DNA from 2 places in the Paenibacillus sp. FSL K6-2862 genome. Region 1 is predicted to be linked to the other one. Evidence: riboswitches for the same ligand, from Rfam matches in the RefSeq annotation. Region 1 holds a riboswitch; the other holds the start of a gene.
The links. Region 1 has a riboswitch for glycine ahead of gcvT (glycine cleavage system aminomethyltransferase GcvT). Riboswitches for the same ligand answer to the same signal wherever they lie in the genome.
Positions count from the first base shown of each region.

Region 2: linked by a shared signal. The riboswitch ahead of sdaAB (L-serine ammonia-lyase, iron-sulfur-dependent subunit beta) and the one ahead of gcvT (glycine cleavage system aminomethyltransferase GcvT) in region 1 are both predicted to bind glycine.

Region 1 covers NZ_JBBOSN010000001.1:5,178,319-5,187,580, reverse strand. Annotated here, with positions in the region: gene ptsG (glucose-specific PTS transporter subunit IIBC) at 1-1,376, shown strand, start outside; gene MHB82_RS23400 (HPr family phosphocarrier protein) at 1,455-1,730, shown strand; gene ptsP (phosphoenolpyruvate--protein phosphotransferase) at 1,723-3,435, shown strand; gene gcvPB (aminomethyl-transferring glycine dehydrogenase subunit GcvPB) at 3,674-5,149, opposite strand; gene gcvPA (aminomethyl-transferring glycine dehydrogenase subunit GcvPA) at 5,224-6,579, opposite strand; gene gcvT (glycine cleavage system aminomethyltransferase GcvT) at 6,576-7,712, opposite strand; glycine riboswitch at 7,901-8,003, opposite strand; glycine riboswitch at 8,007-8,130, opposite strand; gene gcvH (glycine cleavage system protein GcvH) at 8,470-8,862, shown strand.
Region 2 covers NZ_JBBOSN010000001.1:465,973-475,234, forward strand. Annotated here, with positions in the region: gene MHB82_RS02265 (PH domain-containing protein) at 1-106, shown strand, start outside; gene MHB82_RS02270 (PH domain-containing protein) at 99-1,619, shown strand; gene MHB82_RS02275 (MFS transporter) at 1,837-3,114, shown strand; glycine riboswitch at 3,308-3,433, shown strand; glycine riboswitch at 3,438-3,540, shown strand; gene sdaAB (L-serine ammonia-lyase, iron-sulfur-dependent subunit beta) at 3,647-4,336, shown strand; gene sdaAA (L-serine ammonia-lyase, iron-sulfur-dependent, subunit alpha) at 4,326-5,273, shown strand; gene MHB82_RS02290 (alpha-glycosidase) at 5,447-7,213, opposite strand; gene MHB82_RS02295 (response regulator transcription factor) at 7,419-8,102, shown strand; gene MHB82_RS02300 (HAMP domain-containing sensor histidine kinase) at 8,099-9,262, shown strand, end outside.

The DNA.
Region 1 (9,262 bases):
TCCACCACATTTTCTACTCTCCATTCTGGTTTGAATTCGGTGAGTATGTGAACAAGGCTGGAGACGTTATTCGTGGGGACCAGCAGATCTTCTTCAACCAATTGCGTGATGGTGTAAACCTCACGGCGGGAACCTTCCAAGTGGGTAAATTCCCGTTCATGATGTTCGGTTTGCCGGCTGCGGCACTTGCGATGTACCATGAAGCAAGACCGGAGCACAAAAAGTATGTTGCAGGGATCATGGGTTCAGCTGCGCTGACCTCGTTCCTTACCGGGATTACAGAGCCACTTGAATTCTCGTTCCTGTTTGTGGCGCCAGTCCTGTTTGCAGTACACTGTATCTTCGCAGGTTTGTCTTTCATGACAATGCAAATTCTGGGTGTCAAAATCGGGATGACGTTCTCCGGTGGATTCATTGACTTCCTGATTTTCGGGATCATCCCGAACCGCACACCATGGTGGGACGTTATTATCGTCGGTTTGATTCTTGCCGTGATCTACTACTTCGGATTCCGAATGATCATTCGCAAGTTCAACCTCAAAACACCAGGTCGCGAAGATGCAACACCTGAAACAAACTCGGGTGGAGGATCAGGTTCAACAGACGATCTGCCACACAATATTCTGGAAGCCTTCGGTGGACAGCAGAATATCAAACACCTGGATGCATGTATCACTCGTTTGCGGATTGAAGTAAATGAGAAATCCAATGTAAATAAAGATCGTTTGAAACAATTAGGTGCATCTGGCGTGCTTGAAGTGGGTAATAATGTACAGGCCATTTTCGGTACACGTTCAGATACAATCAAGTCCCAAATGCAGGACATCATTGCAGGACGCACCCCGGCACCAGCACCAGCTGCTGATGTTACACCTGCTCCTGAAGAGGAGAAGGCGGCGGGAGCAGAAGGCGAACGCATTATTGCCGAAGATATCGTCATGCCGGTTAACGGTGAATTGATGGATATCACTAACGTACCTGATCCGGTCTTTGCCGAGAAAATGACAGGTGACGGTTTCGCTGTGCTGCCGCATGATGGCAAGATTACTTCGCCTGTGTACGGTAAAGTGTTTAACGTATTCCCTAGCAAACATGCTGTCGGTATCATGTCTGACGGCGGCAAAGAAGTACTGGTTCATATAGGTGTCAACACGGTGAAATTGAAAGGTCAAGGTTTCAACGTGCTTGTGCAGGAAGGTGATCTGGTATCGGCCGGTCAACCGATTATGGAAGTGGACTTGGAGTATGTGAAAGCTAACGCTCCTTCTATCATCTCGCCAGTGATTTTCACCAACTTGCCCGAAGGCTCCACGGTGACCCTGAAGAAGAGTGGAGTACTGAAAATTGGCGATCAGCCAATCATTGAGATAAAATAAGAAGTGTTCCGACAATGGCAAGCAAGTGTAAATATATGCAATGCCTAAAATAAACTACTTGAAAGTGAGATGATTGTAATGCAACAAACATTCAGAATTACAGACGAAGATGGTATCCACGCACGTCCGGCGACAGCCTTGGTTAATACAGCTAACAAATTCAAAGGTGCAGAATCCTTTGCAGAAGCTAATGGTAAAAAAGTAACACTGAAATCCATCCTGGGCGTTCTGTCCCTCGGTCTGGAACAAGGTGACACGATCAGCATCATCGTTGAAGGCGAAGGCGAAGCTGAAGCTCTTCAAGCTCTGACTGACGTTATGGTTAACGAAGGGCTGGGCGAAATTAATGCTTAATGTTTCCGGGATCGCGGCTTCGGCGGGTATTGCTATCGCCAAGGCGTTTATCTTGGAGCATCCTGATTACTCTGTAGAAAAACGCCAAATCAACGACGTTGACGCAGAGATCGCAAAACTCGACTCAGCACTGGGCAAGTCCCAGTCTGAGCTTGAGGCGATCAAAGAGCGTACTTTACAAGAGCTTGGCGAGAAAAAGGCTGAAATCTTTGCTTCCCATTTGCTCATTCTGAATGACCCGGAACTGATTGATCCGGTAAAAGCAAAAATTGCTGATGAAAAAGTGAATGCAGAATTTGCACTCAACGAAACGGCATCGCAATTCATCTCCATGTTCGAGAACATGAAGAGTGCTTACCTGCAGGAACGCGCTGCAGATATGCGTGACGTAACCAAACGTGTGCTGAATCACTTGCTTGGTATCGACTTCATGAGTCCGGCTGAGATCAGCGAGGAAGTGATTGTGCTGGCGGAGGATCTGACGCCTTCCGATACAGCTCAATTGAACCGTCAATATGTAAAAGGTTTTGCAACCAACATTGGCGGACGTACTTCCCACTCTGCAATCATGGCTCGTTCTCTTGAAATCCCGGCTGTTGTGGGAACCAAAGACATTCTGGCTCAAGCCAAACAAGGCGATATGATTATCGTTGATGGCTTGGACGGTCATGTTCTGGTTAACCCAACAGATGAGGTAATTGCGGAGTATCGTTCCAAACAGGAACAATATGATGCACAACGTGCCGAGTGGAGAAAACTGCGTGACGAACCAACTGTAACGGTGGATAACGTTCATGTGGAACTGGCAGCTAACATTGGTACGCCGAATGACGTTACTGGTGTTCTGGAGAACGGTGGAGAGGCTGTAGGCCTGTACCGTACCGAGTTCTTGTATATGGGCAGAGACAAACTTCCTTCCGAGGATATTCAGTACAATGCTTACAAAGCTGTACTCGAAAAAATGGAAGGCAAACCTGTCGTTGTTCGTACACTCGATATCGGTGGAGACAAAGAGCTTCCATATCTGGATCTGCCAAAAGAAATGAATCCATTCCTTGGTTTCCGTGCAGTTCGTCTGTGTCTGGACCGTCTGGATATTTTCCGTACACAATTGCGTGCATTGCTGCGTGCAAGCGTACATGGCAACCTGCGTGTCATGTTCCCAATGATCGCAACACTGGGTGAATTCCGTGAAGCGAAAGCGGTCCTGCTCGAAGAGAAGGAGAAGCTGGTAGCTGAAGGGATTGCTGTTTCCGACAGCATTCAACTGGGTATCATGGTCGAAATTCCTTCGACTGCGGTTCTTGCGGATCAATTCGCCAAAGAGGTTGATTTCTTCAGTATCGGAACGAACGATCTGATTCAATACACCATGGCTGCTGACCGTATGAACGAGCGTGTATCCTATCTGTACCAACCATACAACCCTGCTATTCTGCGTCTGGTGAAAATGGTCATCGATGCAGCACATCGCGAAGGTAAATGGGTTGGCATGTGTGGAGAGATGGCGGGAGACGAAACAGCAATTCCATTGCTGCTTGGTCTCGGACTGGATGAGTTCAGCATGAGCGCAACATCCATCCTGCCAGCTCGTAGCCAGATCACCAAGCTGTCCCGTGCGGACATGCAGGAACTGGCTGCTAAAGCGCTGGACATGCAAACTGCTGAGCAAGTGGTTGAATTGGTTCAAAGCATCAAAGCGTAAGTTTGCGAGGGTTTTCCTCCGGATTTTAAGGTCTTTTCTTTTTCCGATGAATGGGCTGCAGGAATGCAGCGATATTGCCGGTATCTGCGAACTGCGGATGCCGGCTTTTTTTGCGGGCTAATTTAGGATTATATGGAATGAGATAGAGAGCGTTCGGGCGTGCGACATCTGCAATTAAAAAACGGCTTCAGCTGACGTTGAAATATCAGCTGGAGCCGTTTAGTTGAATGGCTGGGTATTAACTGCACGCGCAGTTCAATACAGGTTTACGTGCTGCTGTGGTCTCATCCAGACGGGTAACCGGCGTGCCATAGGGGGCATTGAGTACCAGTTCAGGTGTCTCTTCTGCTTCCTTGGCAATGCGAATCATCGTATCGATAAAGCCATCCAGCGTTTCTTTGCTTTCTGTTTCCGTTGGTTCAATCATGATACATTCCTCTACGTTGAGCGGGAAGTAGACGGTTGGCGGATGATATCCGAAATCAAGCAGCCGTTTGGCTACATCCAATGTTCTTACACCATATTGCTTCAGCCCCCGGCCAGACATGACAAATTCATGCTTACATACCCCTGGGTACGGAATTTCGTAATAAGGTGCAAGACGTGCCATCATATAGTTTGCATTGAGTACGGCACATTCGGATACCCGGCGCAAGCCTTCAGGTCCATACGTACGAATGTAGGCATAGGCACGTACCAAGATACCGAAGTTGCCGTAATACGCTTTGACCCGACCAATCGATTGATCTCCTTCCCGATCCAGGGCGTATTGTCCCTGTTCGTTCTTGATCACCATCGGTTTCGGCAGGAACCGAATCAGACGATTTTTTACGCCGACGGGTCCCGCACCAGGACCACCTCCGCCATGCGGAGTACTCATCGTTTTGTGCAAGTTCAGATGCACGACATCAAAGCCCATGTCCCCAGGACGGGTAATACCCATAATGGCATTGGAGTTGGCTCCGTCATAATAGAGAAGGCCACCAGCTTCATGCACGATGGAGGCAATCTCCTGAATGTCCTTTTCAAACAATCCCAGGGTATTTGGGTTGGTCAGCATCAAGGCTGCGGTATCGGAACCTACGGCCGCACGCAGTGCATCCAGATCGACCAGACCGTCCGCACGGGATGGAATGGTTACCGTCTCAAAGCCAGCCACGGTTGCACTTGCCGGGTTGGTGCCGTGTGAAGAATCCGGAACAATGACTTTGGTCCGCTGTTCACCACGACCTTCGTGATAGGCACGAATCATCATGAGGCCGGTCCATTCACCATGTGCACCAGCAGCTGGTTGCAGGGTCACCGCGTCCATGCCAGTCAGACCTGCAAGGTCATTTTGCAACGTATACAGAAGTTCAAGTGCACCTTGAATACTGGATTCATGCTGATACGGATGGATTTTAGCAAATCCATTGTAGCGAGCTACATCTTCGTTAATCTTCGGATTGTACTTCATTGTACAAGAGCCGAGTGGATAGAATCCATTATCTACCCCGAAGTTCCGGCGAGAAAGGGCAGTATAGTGACGAATGACATCCACTTCAAATACCTCAGGCAGTGCAGCTGCTTCCGAACGCAGCATTTCCCGGGGAATCAAGCTGGCGGGATCTTGACGCGGAACATCGCATTCGGGCAGGGAGTAAGCGACACGCCCCGGGCTGCTCAGTTCAAAGATCAGCGATTGCTCTGGAGCAGGCGATGCTGCTTGTGTCATTTGTTGCGTGCTGGTTTCGGCTTGCGAAGGAGCTGCCGTTTCCGGCTGTCCTTGGATGGTTGTTATTTCCTGAGTCACAGCGATCCCTCCAATACACGTGCGAATTCGTCAATCTCTTCCTTGCTGCGACGTTCCGTAACAGCGACCAGCATATGTCCGGCAAGCTCCGGGTAATCCCGTCCTAGTTCATATCCACCGATGAAACCGGCATCCAGCAGCTTCAACTGAAGGGCATCGATGTCTGTCCCTTCAGGCAGCTGGATGACAAACTCATTGAAGGTAGGTGCATTAAAGGTCAGGCTGACTTCAGGAATTGCTGTCAGTGCTTGAAGAGCATAATGACTCTTTTGCAAATTCAGATCAGCCACATCAATCATGCCCTGTCTTCCCATGGTAGACATATACACCGAAGCGCTTAGGGCAAGCAATGCCTGGTTGGAGCAAATGTTGGAAGTCGCCTTTTCGCGGCGGATATGCTGTTCACGTGCTTGGAGTGTCAGTACAAAACCACGTTTGCCGTTGCGATCCGTTGTCTGGCCAACAATTCGGCCGGGAATCCGGCGCATATGAGCCTGGGATACAGCGAAATATCCACATGTAGGACCACCGAGCGAAGCGGAGATGCCAAGCGGCTGTGCATCACCGACAACGATGTCGGCACCCAGCTTGCCTGGAGCTTCGAGCATACCAAGCGCCAGCGGATTTGCGCTGACTACAAGCAGACCCTTGTGCGCATGCGCGAGGTCTGCAGCCTGTTTTACATTTTCCACGGCACCGAAGAAGTTCGGGCTCTGGATCATGACGGCTGCGGTATCATCCGATACGGCCGCTTGAAGGGCATCCCAATCGGTCACCCCGTTCTGATAACCAACCTCGACAATCTCCAAATTCAGACCGTGTGCATAAGCCTTTAACACTTGACGGGCTTCGGGATGAACGGTACGAGATACGATTAGCTGTTTGCGGCGTGTTGCCGCAGCGGCCAGATTCCCTGCTTCTGCAAATGCGGTCGCACCATCATACATACTCGCATTGGCTACAGCCATTCCAGTCAGTTCACAGATATACGATTGGAATTCGAAGATCGCCTGGAGCTCGCCCTGACTGATTTCGGGCTGATATGGCGTATAGGCAGTATAGAACTCGGAACGGGAAATGACATGATTAATAACGGAAGGGATGTGATGATCGTAAATGCCTGCACCCAGGAAACTGGCGTGTGTCTCAAAATTGGCATTCGCGCCGGCTTGCTTAGACATATGACGTGTCAGTGTGTATTCATCCAGTTTGGAGGAAACAGGCAGCTCGCCTTGATAACGAATCTCCTGCGGAATGTCCTGGAACAGATCTTCAATCGTGTCCACACCGATGGTTGCGAGCATGGCGCTCTGATCCTGTTCAGTCATGGGAATGTAGCGGTGCTTGCTCATGCTTGCTCAGCTCCTTGGGTAGGTGTCTTTGACGTACGTGTCCGTTTATGAAAAGGGGTCTTCACAACTTCGGCTTTCAGCTTTTTGCCGCGAATCTCAATCTCGAGCGGGGTGCCGAGTGCAGCATATTGGCTATTAATTAGGGCGAGCCCCAGATTGCGCTTCAGCGTAGGGGACTGTGTACCGGTTGTTACTTCCCCGATCTGCACGCCTTCTGCGTAGATAGGATAGTGGGGACGTGGAATCCCGCGTTCCAGCACTTCAATGCCGACCAGTTTGCGGGCAGGTCCATCATTCTTTTGCTGCAATAGCGCTTCGTGTCCGATAAAAGGTCCGGCATTCAGCTTCACAAACATGCCAACGCCTGCTTCCAGCGGTGAAATGGTCGGCGACAATTCCTGTCCGTAGAGGGGCAGCTTCGCTTCGAATCGAAGTGTATCCCGGGCACCAAGTCCAGCCGGAACCAGTCCGTGGTCAGCACCCGCCTCCATCAATCCGTTCCAGACCTTAGGGGCCTGATCTGCCTGTACGTATAGTTCGAAGCCGTCTTCTCCGGTATAACCGGTGCGGGACAGCAGCAGTTTTACACCACAGACCTCAGCATTCTGTACAAAACGAAAAGGCTCGATTATGGATACGTCGGTATCAGTAACTTTTCCGATGGTGTCTGCAGCAAGCGGGCCCTGTAGAGCCAGGAGAGCTGTTTCCGCGGAGTCATTCGTCATGCTCACCCCAGGGACCATGTGCTCCTGCAGCCATGCCCAGTCATTGTCGATATTGGAGGCATTCACGACGAGCATATAATGCTGATCTTCCAGCTTGTATACGAGCAGATCGTCCACTACGCCACCGTCCGGGTAACACATTAACGTGTATTGTGCCTGGCCGGGGACCAGGGTGGTCACGTCGTTGGTCGTCAGTTTCTGCAAAAATGCTTCGGCCTGTTCACCCTGCACCGTGAATTCACCCATGTGGGATACATCGAACAGTCCAGCCCGTTCGCGCACCGCTTCATGTTCCTTCTGAATCCCGCTGAATTGCACCGGAAGCTCCCAGCCGCCAAAATCGATGCACCGTACACCTTCATATTGCTGATAAAGTGGATAGAGTGGAGTTCTAAGCAAATTGGACATCAAATCACCTCGTTATGGCCGCTACCGGGCCGAGTGTATAACATGAATGATGCGTTCTTTTCTTGGATAAGTATGATTAAGGCTGCGCTGATGACAGCGCCGGCTCGATCCTGACTTTCGTTTTTTTGGGAAAAAGGAAAAGGACAGGCCAAAGAACCGGCATGCCAGAAGCACGCTGTATTCTTAGGCTCTGTCCTTGGTACCTGAGAGTTACCCCGCCAATAAGTTGCAGCAGGTTTCCCCTTGGGTGATCAAAACGCCCCATACAGGGCGAATAGATGCTCTCCAGAGTTGCGTCCCGTAAAAGTCCTTTTGCCTGAGAGATTCACCTCCCGCTTGTCGGGTGGTTTACTCCTTCGGCGTTACCGCATGCATCCAAGAGTTGGGCGTCACGGGTAATCTCTCCCTTTACATTCATCCGCGGGTGATGCACACAACAATTAACATTTACTCTCTCATTAAAACGTGAATCCACTATCGATGTCAAGAACGATATCACGAAAATTAATAAAAAACCGAATAATATTTATTAGTTTATTATTATTGTTCGTGTATATAAAAAGAGTGCGCTTACTATTCTAATATTACCCATTATATGTAGAGTGAGGGTGTTTGCGTTACAGGCTGTAATCATCAAAAATCAAATAATTTGTGAGGTATCTTGACATTTCATTCAAAAATATCTTACGCTATGTTCTGGGAAAAAGGTTGGCCGAAGGACGCATGCACTCATTAATGAAAAGCGAGGCGGATATCGATGAGCGAATTGAAAAGTGATTTCCTGTACAGTGAAGAGCACGAGTGGGTGCAAACCGTAGGGGAGGATACTGTACGGATCGGCATTACCGAGTTCGCGCAGCATCAGCTGGGTGACATTGTGTTTGTGGAATTGCCTGACCTTGAATCGGATGTAAAAGCGGAAGAAAGTATTGGTACGATTGAATCCGTTAAGACGGTTTCAGATTTGTTTTCTCCGGTAAGTGGTTCCATTATTGCCGTGAATGAAGCACTGCAGGATGCACCTGAACTCGTCAACAGTTCGCCTTACGAAGAAGGCTGGATGATCGAGATTCGTGTTGAAGGTGATTTGACAGCAGCGTTGTCTAAACTTATGAATGCTGATGCATATCGTAAGCAAACCGAGGAGTAGAATATATTTGCACTAAATAACCTTTATTAATCTATGATTTTTTATACATTGGACGGTCGTGCACGTCTTCAGAGTCTGTGTGAGCCTTAAAGCTCATGCAGGCTTTTTCGTGTTCTGAAAGACAGGATTGTTGCCAGATGAGGTACTTGAACAGGATGGAATAAGGCTGAAACGCACAAGCTATATTATAGAATCCAACACCGTAAATGATATAAGTCACACACGAAAAAAGCTAAGTATATCAATGGTTAGAACCCTCTCATCACCATAAAAACGATTACATAAACACAATGTTGTCATCAATGATCATGACGAAAGTACGCTTTCATTTCGTTGAACCGGAGACCAATCTGGCTTAGGATAACAGCAGGGGAGGAATGATACCCCTTTCATAAATGAT
Region 2 (9,262 bases), 4.7 Mb from region 1:
TACTGCCGCAGCCACACTCCATATCGCTGGACTGGAAAGAGAGGAAGCAGAGCAATTGAAGCGCAGTATCGGACATCTGGCGAAGGTGGAAGATCCCGATGAATGAACCCAAGCATCTACATAAGCTGTACATGTTATTTCCCTTTTTTAGCGTAATGAAGTCCATCATTCCCATCCTCGTTCTACTCATCATCAAAGGCGTGAACTGGAGCAAGTTTCCCTGGTATGGTTATATGGCTGCCATTGTTCTATTTACGCTTCCTTTGATTCTGTATGGGTGGTTTCAATGGCGTAAATTCAGCTACACGCTTCAGGATGATCGGATTGTGCTGCGTCAGGGCATATTTGTCCGGGAAGAGAAATCGATCTATTTCAGCCGTATTCACTCCATCCAGACACAGCAGCCTCTGATTCAACGTTTGCTCCGGCTGGCACAGCTCAAGATTGAGACGCCGGGCGGCAGCAAAGAGGCCGATGGTGTATTACCCGCTCTCGCCGTTGCGGAGGCCGAGCGGGTAGAGCAGTGGTTATATCAGAAGCGGAATGAGGCTGTGAAGAAAGCGGAAGCACCTCTCTCAGCAGAACATACTGAAGATCTTAATTCAGATGAAGAGGGAGAATCTCCTGAGCAAGAGGAGGGGCACATCCAGGCATCCCCTCCGCTTATGCAGCCAGAACGGGAGGTTCTGCTGCGGCTGTCAGCCGGCAGGCTGTTTGCCGGAGCGCTGACCACGATGAATCTGCCGCTCGTTGTTGTATTCGGTACAGGGGTTTATTCCTTCGCGGATGACCTGCTCCCTGCGCACTTCTACAGCAGCTTGGTAGAGCGGGCTGGACAACTGCCTGCAATCTGGTGGCTCGGACTGGTTCCTGTCATGTTTCTACTTGCTTGGATCTTATCAGCTGTCCTGTTCACGATTAAGTATGCCGGATTCACGGTGGAGCAGGAAGGCGGTAATATTACGATTGTTTCCGGATTGCTCGACCGAAAGAAGCATGTGTTCTCACCAGGGAAGGTCCAGGCGGTGGAGATCAGGGAGGGACTGCTGCGACAGCCGTTTGGTTATGCCGAGGTGGAGATTTTTGTTTTGACTTCAGAGACGGAGAAAAAAATGATGCTTCATCCGCTGCTGCCGCTCCGCGATGTCAATGAGCTGCTTGCCCGAATTGTACCGCAATTCGTCATGCAGCCACCCGCTAACAGACCCCCGGACCGAGCTCGCTGGTTATTCTTACGCTGGAAACTGCTTGGTGCAGCCCTGCTGGGAACGGCGGGGACGGTGTTTCTGGGCCCGATGGGTGCATTTCTATTTTTGCTTGTTCCCTTATGTGCCGTTTGGGGATACGGATGCTTCAAGGATGAAGGGCTGAGCATTCAGGGCAAGCTGTTAACCATTCGCCACCGGGCCATCTCCCGCAGAACAGCGCTGATGCGCCGTCCTCATGTGGTCACAGTGGATACTGTGGCTACCCGAAGACAGCGAAGCAAGTCCTTGTTATCCGTACGGGCGAGGCTGATGGTGAATCGCAGCGGCTTCAAAGCCATATTTCTGGAATATGGCCAGGCAAATGCCGTAAAGGAATGGTTTCGGCAGGCTTCGGATTTGGCCCAAAAATGATATAGAAAAGTAACTTAGATTAAAACGACTTGAGACTGCCAGATTAACGGCAGTCTTTTTTTTCTGTACGGAAAGCCTTGCGAAACATGATGATCGACGCAGGCATTGTCCATTTTTTTACTGCGAAAAAGGATCAAATAGGAGATAATACAATTATTGGGTTTTAAATCAGTGCATTGAATGATTTAAAGGAATGAATCCGGGAGGGATATGATGGATGAGCAATGATCGAGATCAGGGGAAAGGGAAGGGCGCCGAGTCAGGTGGATGGAGACATGCCGGCTTGCTGCTGGGCGGAGTAGGCATATCCAATCTGGGGGATTTTATCTACATTGTGGCCATTAATTTGATGGTGCTTAACATGACACAGTCCCCGGCGGCAGTTGCAGGCTTGTGGATTATCTCGCCGATTGCATCGGTATGCACCAAGTTCTGGTCAGGCAGTCTGATTGACCGCTACGACCAGCGGCAGCTGATGATTGGGGCGGATGTGGCGAGAGCTGTGCTCGTGGCATTGCTTCCGCTGATGCCCAGTCTATGGATGATGTACGGCATCATGTTTCTTGTCAGCATGTCGTCATCCATATTCGTACCTTCTTCGCAGGTGTACATCACCCGACTGGTTCCTGCTGAGCGGCGCAAGCGATTCAATTCCCTGCAGGCAATGATCAGCTCAGGTGCTTTTATTACAGGCCCAGCCATAGCCGGAGTCATGTTGATTTATCTGTCTCCTGCAGCAGCGATCTATGCCAATGCAGCTTCCTTTGTAGTATCGGCGCTTATCCTGATGTTACTGCCAAGGCTGGGCACGGGAGAGCAGAGCAGCGGTAGGACAAGGCTAACCCCTCGTCTGATCGCCCAGGATTGGCGAGCCGTGATGCTATTCAGTCGCCAAGCAGGATATGTGGTGGGCATCTATGCCTTGTTCCAGATTATTCTTGTTATTGGCATGTCGCTGGATGCACAGGAAGTGGTGTTTATCCGTCAAGTCATGAGCCTGTCCGAGTCACAGTATGGTGCGTTGATGAGTGTTACTGGAGCTGGATACATGGCGGGTTCTCTGCTGGTTTGGTTGTTCGCCAAACATTTGTCCATTCGCCACATGATGGGCGGGGGCGTGCTCTTGGTTGCGCTTGGTTATTTCCTGTTCGCTCGTTCGTTTTCGTTCGAACTTGCCGCATTCGCCTTTATTTTGCTCGGTTTGTGTTCGGCGCCAGCAAACACGGGACTGGTCACCTTTTATCAGAATAATATACCGGTAGACTTGATGGGGCGAATGAGCAGCGTACTTGGACTCATGCTGAGTGCATTGCAGGTCATTTCGATTTTGGTCATGGGTGTAGTTGCCGAAGTGATCTCTCTTCGAACGGTATATACGGTCGTTTCGGCAGTTCTGATGCTGGGTGCCCTTCTGTTATGGCTTACGAGCTGGCTTCCTTCAAGACAGTCAGTTTATAAGGATCACAGCTCTTCCTCAAAATCTCTCCATAGCTAGTCTATATCCTATTGGAAACTGAACGATTCCGTGGAAAGCTGCATATAATAGTAGAGGAATTTTGCCAAGATGATAATGATGCGTTACTTTTGTTGACATTACTTGTGTTGCATATTAATCTGTTATATGAATGATCAATCTTATAAGGACAACGTTTGATATGTGTTCAAGCGAATATATACGATACAGCGGATGAGAACGAGCGGGAGAGACCTCGGCAGGTCATTGGTTTCAGTAGGCTGCCAGGCACCGAAGGAGCAAGCCGCTGCGCACCCGGCGCAGGTGGTTAATCTCTCAGGTAAATGTACCATCGTTGGACGCAACTCTGGAGAGTGCGCGAATGCGCCACCCAAGGGGTATATGATGAGAAGGGTACCCCATGGGGGCGGCCTCTGATCATGAAACTCTCAGGTAACGAGGACAGAGAGAGGGCCTAAGGCCTTCTACTGTCCTTTTTTGATGTCATCATTCAGTAATGAAGGAACATTATGGTGCATGTCTGGATGGATAGGACGATATGGAGGGGTGCAGGATGCGATTTAAAGATGTTTTTTCAATTATTGGTCCGTCGATGACGGGGCCTTCAAGTTCACATACAGCTGGGGCAGCGAGACTGGGAAGAATTGCACGGCAGTGGCTGGGGTGTACGCCTGAACGTGCCAGGCTGACACTGTACGGCTCATTTGCCGATACGTATCAAGGTCACGGTACGGATCTGGCGTTAATTGGTGGTTTGCTTGACTATGTCACTGATGATCCGCGGATACCAGACGCCGAGGAATATGCTGAACAAGCGGGCATGGAGGTTGAGTTCTACACGAGCGGACTGCCTGCTCCACATCCGAATACGGTCAAAATTGAGTTGTGGCACGGTGAGCGTCAATGTTCACTCGTTGGTGCTTCGATTGGCGGTGGCAGCGTGTCGGTGCATACGTTAAATGATTTCCGGGTACAGATCAGCGGGGAATTCCCCACACTCGTTCTGCGTCATGCGGACAAGGCAGGGGTGCTTGCTTCCGTGACGTCTACGATCAGCTCCTCAGGGGTTAACATCGGTTATATGCAGGTAGACCGGAAAGCCCGGGATGGCGAAGCACTAACAGCGATGGAAATGGACGGAGCACCAAGTGGCGAGATGTTGGAACGCTTGCGTTCACTGGATCATGTGCTGGATATTCGCGTCATTGATTTGAAGAGAGGGGTTGATTCGGATGAGGTTTAAGCACTTGCATGAGTTGAATACGATCTGTACGGCTGAATCCAAAACCATTGCCCGGCTAATGATCGAGGAGCAGGTTCAGGAGACCAATACGCCGGAAGCGGACGTTGTGCGGCAGATGTCGGAATATTATCAGGTGATGAAAGAGGCTGTACGCAAAGGACTGACGGAGGACACCACTTCGCGCAGTGGCTTGACTGGCGGAGACGGCAAAAAGATGGCCGAATATATTCGCCAGGGCGAAACCTGCTCGGGTGACGCTTCCGCACTGGCAATGGCCTATGCCTTGTGTGTATCTGAAGTCAACGCATCGATGGGCCGGATTGTGGCAACACCTACAGCAGGTTCTTGCGGAATTATCCCTGGTGTATTCATCAGCTCCCAGGAGCGATTCGGATGGAGTGATGAGCATCTGGTGAACGGCTTATTCTGTGCAGGTGCAATTGGATATGTCATTGCCAATAACTCGTTTATTTCAGGTGCAGAGGGTGGCTGTCAGGCAGAAGTCGGTTCGGCGATCGGCATGGCTGCCGGTGCAATGGTGGAGCTGCGCGGAGGGACGCCGGAGCAGGTCGTTCATGCCGTAGGTCTCGCGTTAAAAAATACACTGGGCCTCATCTGCGATCCGGTCGCAGGGCTTGTTGAAATTCCATGCATCGTCCGCAACGGACTGGGTGCGGTAACGGCACTGGCTGCAGCCGATATGGCGCTGGCCGGGGTAAGAAGTGCCATTCCATCGGATGAAGTCATCGACGTCATGCTGGAAGTGGGAAGTGCGATGCCGAGCAGGCACCGCGAGACAGCGCAGGGCGGGTTAGCCCAGACGCCAACAGGCCGGAAAATGATGGAGAAGCTGGCGAAACCCAAAGCGAAGCGTGCGGAACCTGAAGCTGAGTCCGAACCACAGAACACGAAGGGTAATTCGAAAGAGCAGGCATAGAACGAATCTGATAGGTTAGGATCTATGACGGGAGAAAAACAGAGAAAAGCGTCCGCTGGCCTTTACAGGTCATGCAGGACGCCTTTTTTTTATTTGAAGAGCAAGAGCCTCAGCCTAACTCCGGGCTTTACAGGAGAAAGCTCATGTAATCTACAAGAATGAGGAATAAATATTTACCGTTTATCCTGACTGATATCCGTACTTAACACGGCATAACCGTATGCTGGCAGTTCAACAGCGAGAACATCGCCGTCCCTGGCCGTGCGGTGGTTACCGTCCAACAATTCGGTCCATTCTTCCGCACCCGCCTCGAATTCAATGATCGCCGTTTCCTCCGAACGATTGAACAGAACGAGAATGCGTTCATCTTCACTCTGCCGTTCGAGAATCAGCTGGCTTCCTTCAGGACGAGCTTGCAGGAATCGAACATGACCTTCTGCACGCAGAGCGGGATGGGTATGGCGAAGGGCGATAAGCTGCTGATAAAAGGTGAACAATTCACGGTCCTGCTTCGCCTCGTCCCACTCCATGCATTTCCGGCAGCCCGGATCATGGTCGCCATCCAGCCCGATCTCGTCTCCGTAATATATGCACGGCGTGCCCAGATAAGTGAACTGGAACAATGCTGCCAGTTTCATCTTGCGCTGATCACCTTCACACAGCGTCAGCAGCCTTGGCGTATCATGGCTATCCAGCAGGTTGAACGCTACTTCGCTGGCTTGCAGTGGATAACGTGACAGCTGCCGTCCGATGGAATTCGCGAACGTCTCGGCATTCATTTTATTTTTGACAAAGAAACCATTCACGGCATCGGTAAACGGATAGTTCATGGAAGCGTCGAACTGATCACCTTGCAGCCATGCCGAGGATTCATTCCAGATTTCTCCGAGAATATACGCCTCTGGATTCGCAGCCTTGACCACCCGGCGGAAATCGCGCCAGAATGCATCATCCACTTCGTCCGCAACGTCCAGCCGCCAGCCGTCCATACCCACTTCCTTGATCCAATACTCGGCTACCTTCAGCAGGTAGTCCTTCACCTCCGGATTTTCCGTGTTCAGCTTCGGCATGTGAGGTTCGAATCCAAAGGTCTCATACGTAGGTATGCCATCCTTCACATCCAGCGGGAATTCATGAACATGGAACCAATCCTTGTATTTGGACTTCTCCCCGTTCTCCTGTACGTCCACAAATGGGGCAAACGTCTTCCCGGAATGATTGAACACTGCATCGAGAAGCACTCGGATACCGCGTTCATGACACAGCTTGACCAAACGTTTCACGGTGTCTGCATCACCGAAATGCCGATCTACCCGGAGATAGTCCTCGGTATCATATTTATGATTGGTGGTTGCTTCGAAGATGGGGGTGAAATAAATGGCATTAATGCCTAGCTCACTGAGGTAGTCCAGATGATCCATCACACCCTGGAGGTCACCTCCAAAGAAGTTGGATGGTGTAGGCTCGCCGCCCCATGGTTCAACATTCTCCGGATTCAGTTCCGGATTGCCGTTGGCAAATCGCTCGGGGAAGATCTGATAGAAAATCGCATCCTTGACCCACTCAGGCGGCGTAAAGACTGCACCCTGGTGGATATAGGGGAACTGAAACATCTGCCCCGGATCGTCCGGTTCGTCTTCCTGAAAACCCGTTTCGGACATCCATATCTGCTCGTCTTCGCTTTTGAGCAAAAAGGAATATTTCAGACGATGGTACGGAGGCTTTATTTCACCTTCATAGTAGTCGAACATGGAATCTGAGGTGAACTTGGTTAAAGAGATCTGCTTTTTGGTATTTTCCCATGCGTATTTGTCGCCAGTCATGGCGTATACCTCGGTGAGATCATTCTTTTTGGCACGCAGGCGCAGGCGAACAGTATCTTTATCGTAGGCATATGCCCAGTTCCGTTTGGGTTGATGATAGATGGCTTCCAGCAGCATGTTCAAATTCCTCCCGTCTATTCACTTCATATGTACTTCATGGACATCAGGCATGGCATTTCTGTAGCTGAAGATTAAGGTATAATACTAATGAAAGTAACGGAGTAGTCCCTTTAGATGGTGCTTCGTTCATACATACAGCTTACTCCAATATGTTCAGATATATAATTAACCCAAAGGGTACAGAAAGGAAACGAATCTACGTATGAAAACAAAACTGTTATACATTGAGGACGATACGGAAATCGCGACATGGGTCAGGGCTGACCTGGAGGAACGCGGTTATGAGGTCATATGGCTGGGAAGCGGAGAGGGGGCAGCCGAAGCTGCCGGGGGCTGCTCACTCATTATTTTGGATGTCATGCTGCCCGGACTGGATGGATTTACGGTAGGACAGCGGCTGAAAAAGGAGCATCCTTCCGTGCCCATCGTCATGCTCTCGGCCAGAACCTCCATTGATGACAAGCTGCATGGGCTTGATTTTGCCGATGATTATGTAACCAAGCCGTTTCACCCCGATGAGCTCGCTGCACGCATTGAAGTACAGCTGCGCAAGGCAGGATCTACCGTTTCGTCCGATGCTGCCCTGAAGCTGGATCACCTGTCCATCTATGAGAAGGACAATCGGATCGTCAATGAGGAGACGGGGGAGGAGATCATTTTATCGGGAAAACAATTTCACATCTTCGCTTACCTGCTCAGGCATATGGGCATGATCCGTACGAAAGAACAGATTTATGAAGCTGTTTGGAACGAGCCTTATCTGGATGGGGATAAAACATTAATGGTACATATTCGCCATCTGCGCGAGAAGCTTGAACGGGATCCGGCCAATCCGTCGGTCATTCAAACTGTACGCGGGGTTGGATACCGTGTGAAGAAACCATGATCAGGTCGTTCAGTAAGCAAGAGAATCCGAAAGATGAGAGCGAAGGGAAAAAGAACGAAAAACGAAAGCTCCGATTCGGCCGCTCGCTGATGTCCCGTTACATCATTCTAATTTTATGCGCAGTGCTGTTCGTCCCTGTTGTACTTCCGATCACATCTGTCATTTATGTCGTGGTTGTCAATAACGTGAGCAAGGGCAACGCCGCTCCTTACGGTGACGTTACGCACATAAGCAATCTTTGGTCCAATGAATCGAAGAAGCTGGATCAGGCAACGCCTGCCAAGATCGACGATCGCATGAAGCAGTTACATGCCCAGTATCCCAAATCTTCAGTGTACAGAGTGGATGAGAATGGGAAAACAGCTTTTATACTTGGAGGTGAAGGCGTAGAAGTAGTTGAAACTCCGGCAAATGGCTCAACCCTGACTACTTTGAATTGGCCGCTGAATGATCAGAAAAAGGTAGAAACCCGTATTCCCGCAGTATGGGATGCTTCCTACACGATGGAATTCATGAAGGAGGCCGTCTACCGTGACCCGTTAACCGTCGTTTCATTTGTAGGTGGGGGCAATCAGGACAAAGGAAAAGGCTTCATGGTCATTGAAGTGCCTAGATACCTGCTCCAAAAATCCCAGAGCAACTGGCCGATGGAGCTCCTATATCTTGGTTTGCTGATGACGATTATTTTTCTCTTCTTCATTGTGATGTCCATTCTTTTTTTTGCACGGATTCGCAAACGGCTGATCCGTTTGCAGACAGCCATGATTACGCCAGGTAAGGAAGGCATACCGCTTCCAGTTGATATTCGCAGATCGGACGAGATCGGTCAGCTGGAAGACTCCTTCAATCAGATGGTGTATCAGCTGACCGAAAGCCGTCACAGGGAACGTGAGGAGGAACAGTTCCGCAAACGTCTCATTGCAGGACTTTCCCATGATTTGCGTACGCCACTAACGGTCATTCGTGGGCATATGCATGCTCTTCACAAGGAAGCGCTCAGCGATAAGGGCATCAGTTCATTGTCACGCATGGAGTCCAAGATGGATGATCTAAGCGGTCTTATTGATAACATGTTATCGTACAATCTGCTTGCGAGTGGTAAGTACACGCTGAAGCTGGAAGAGAAGGATGTTTTCCGGATCGTTAGGGAAACGGCCGCG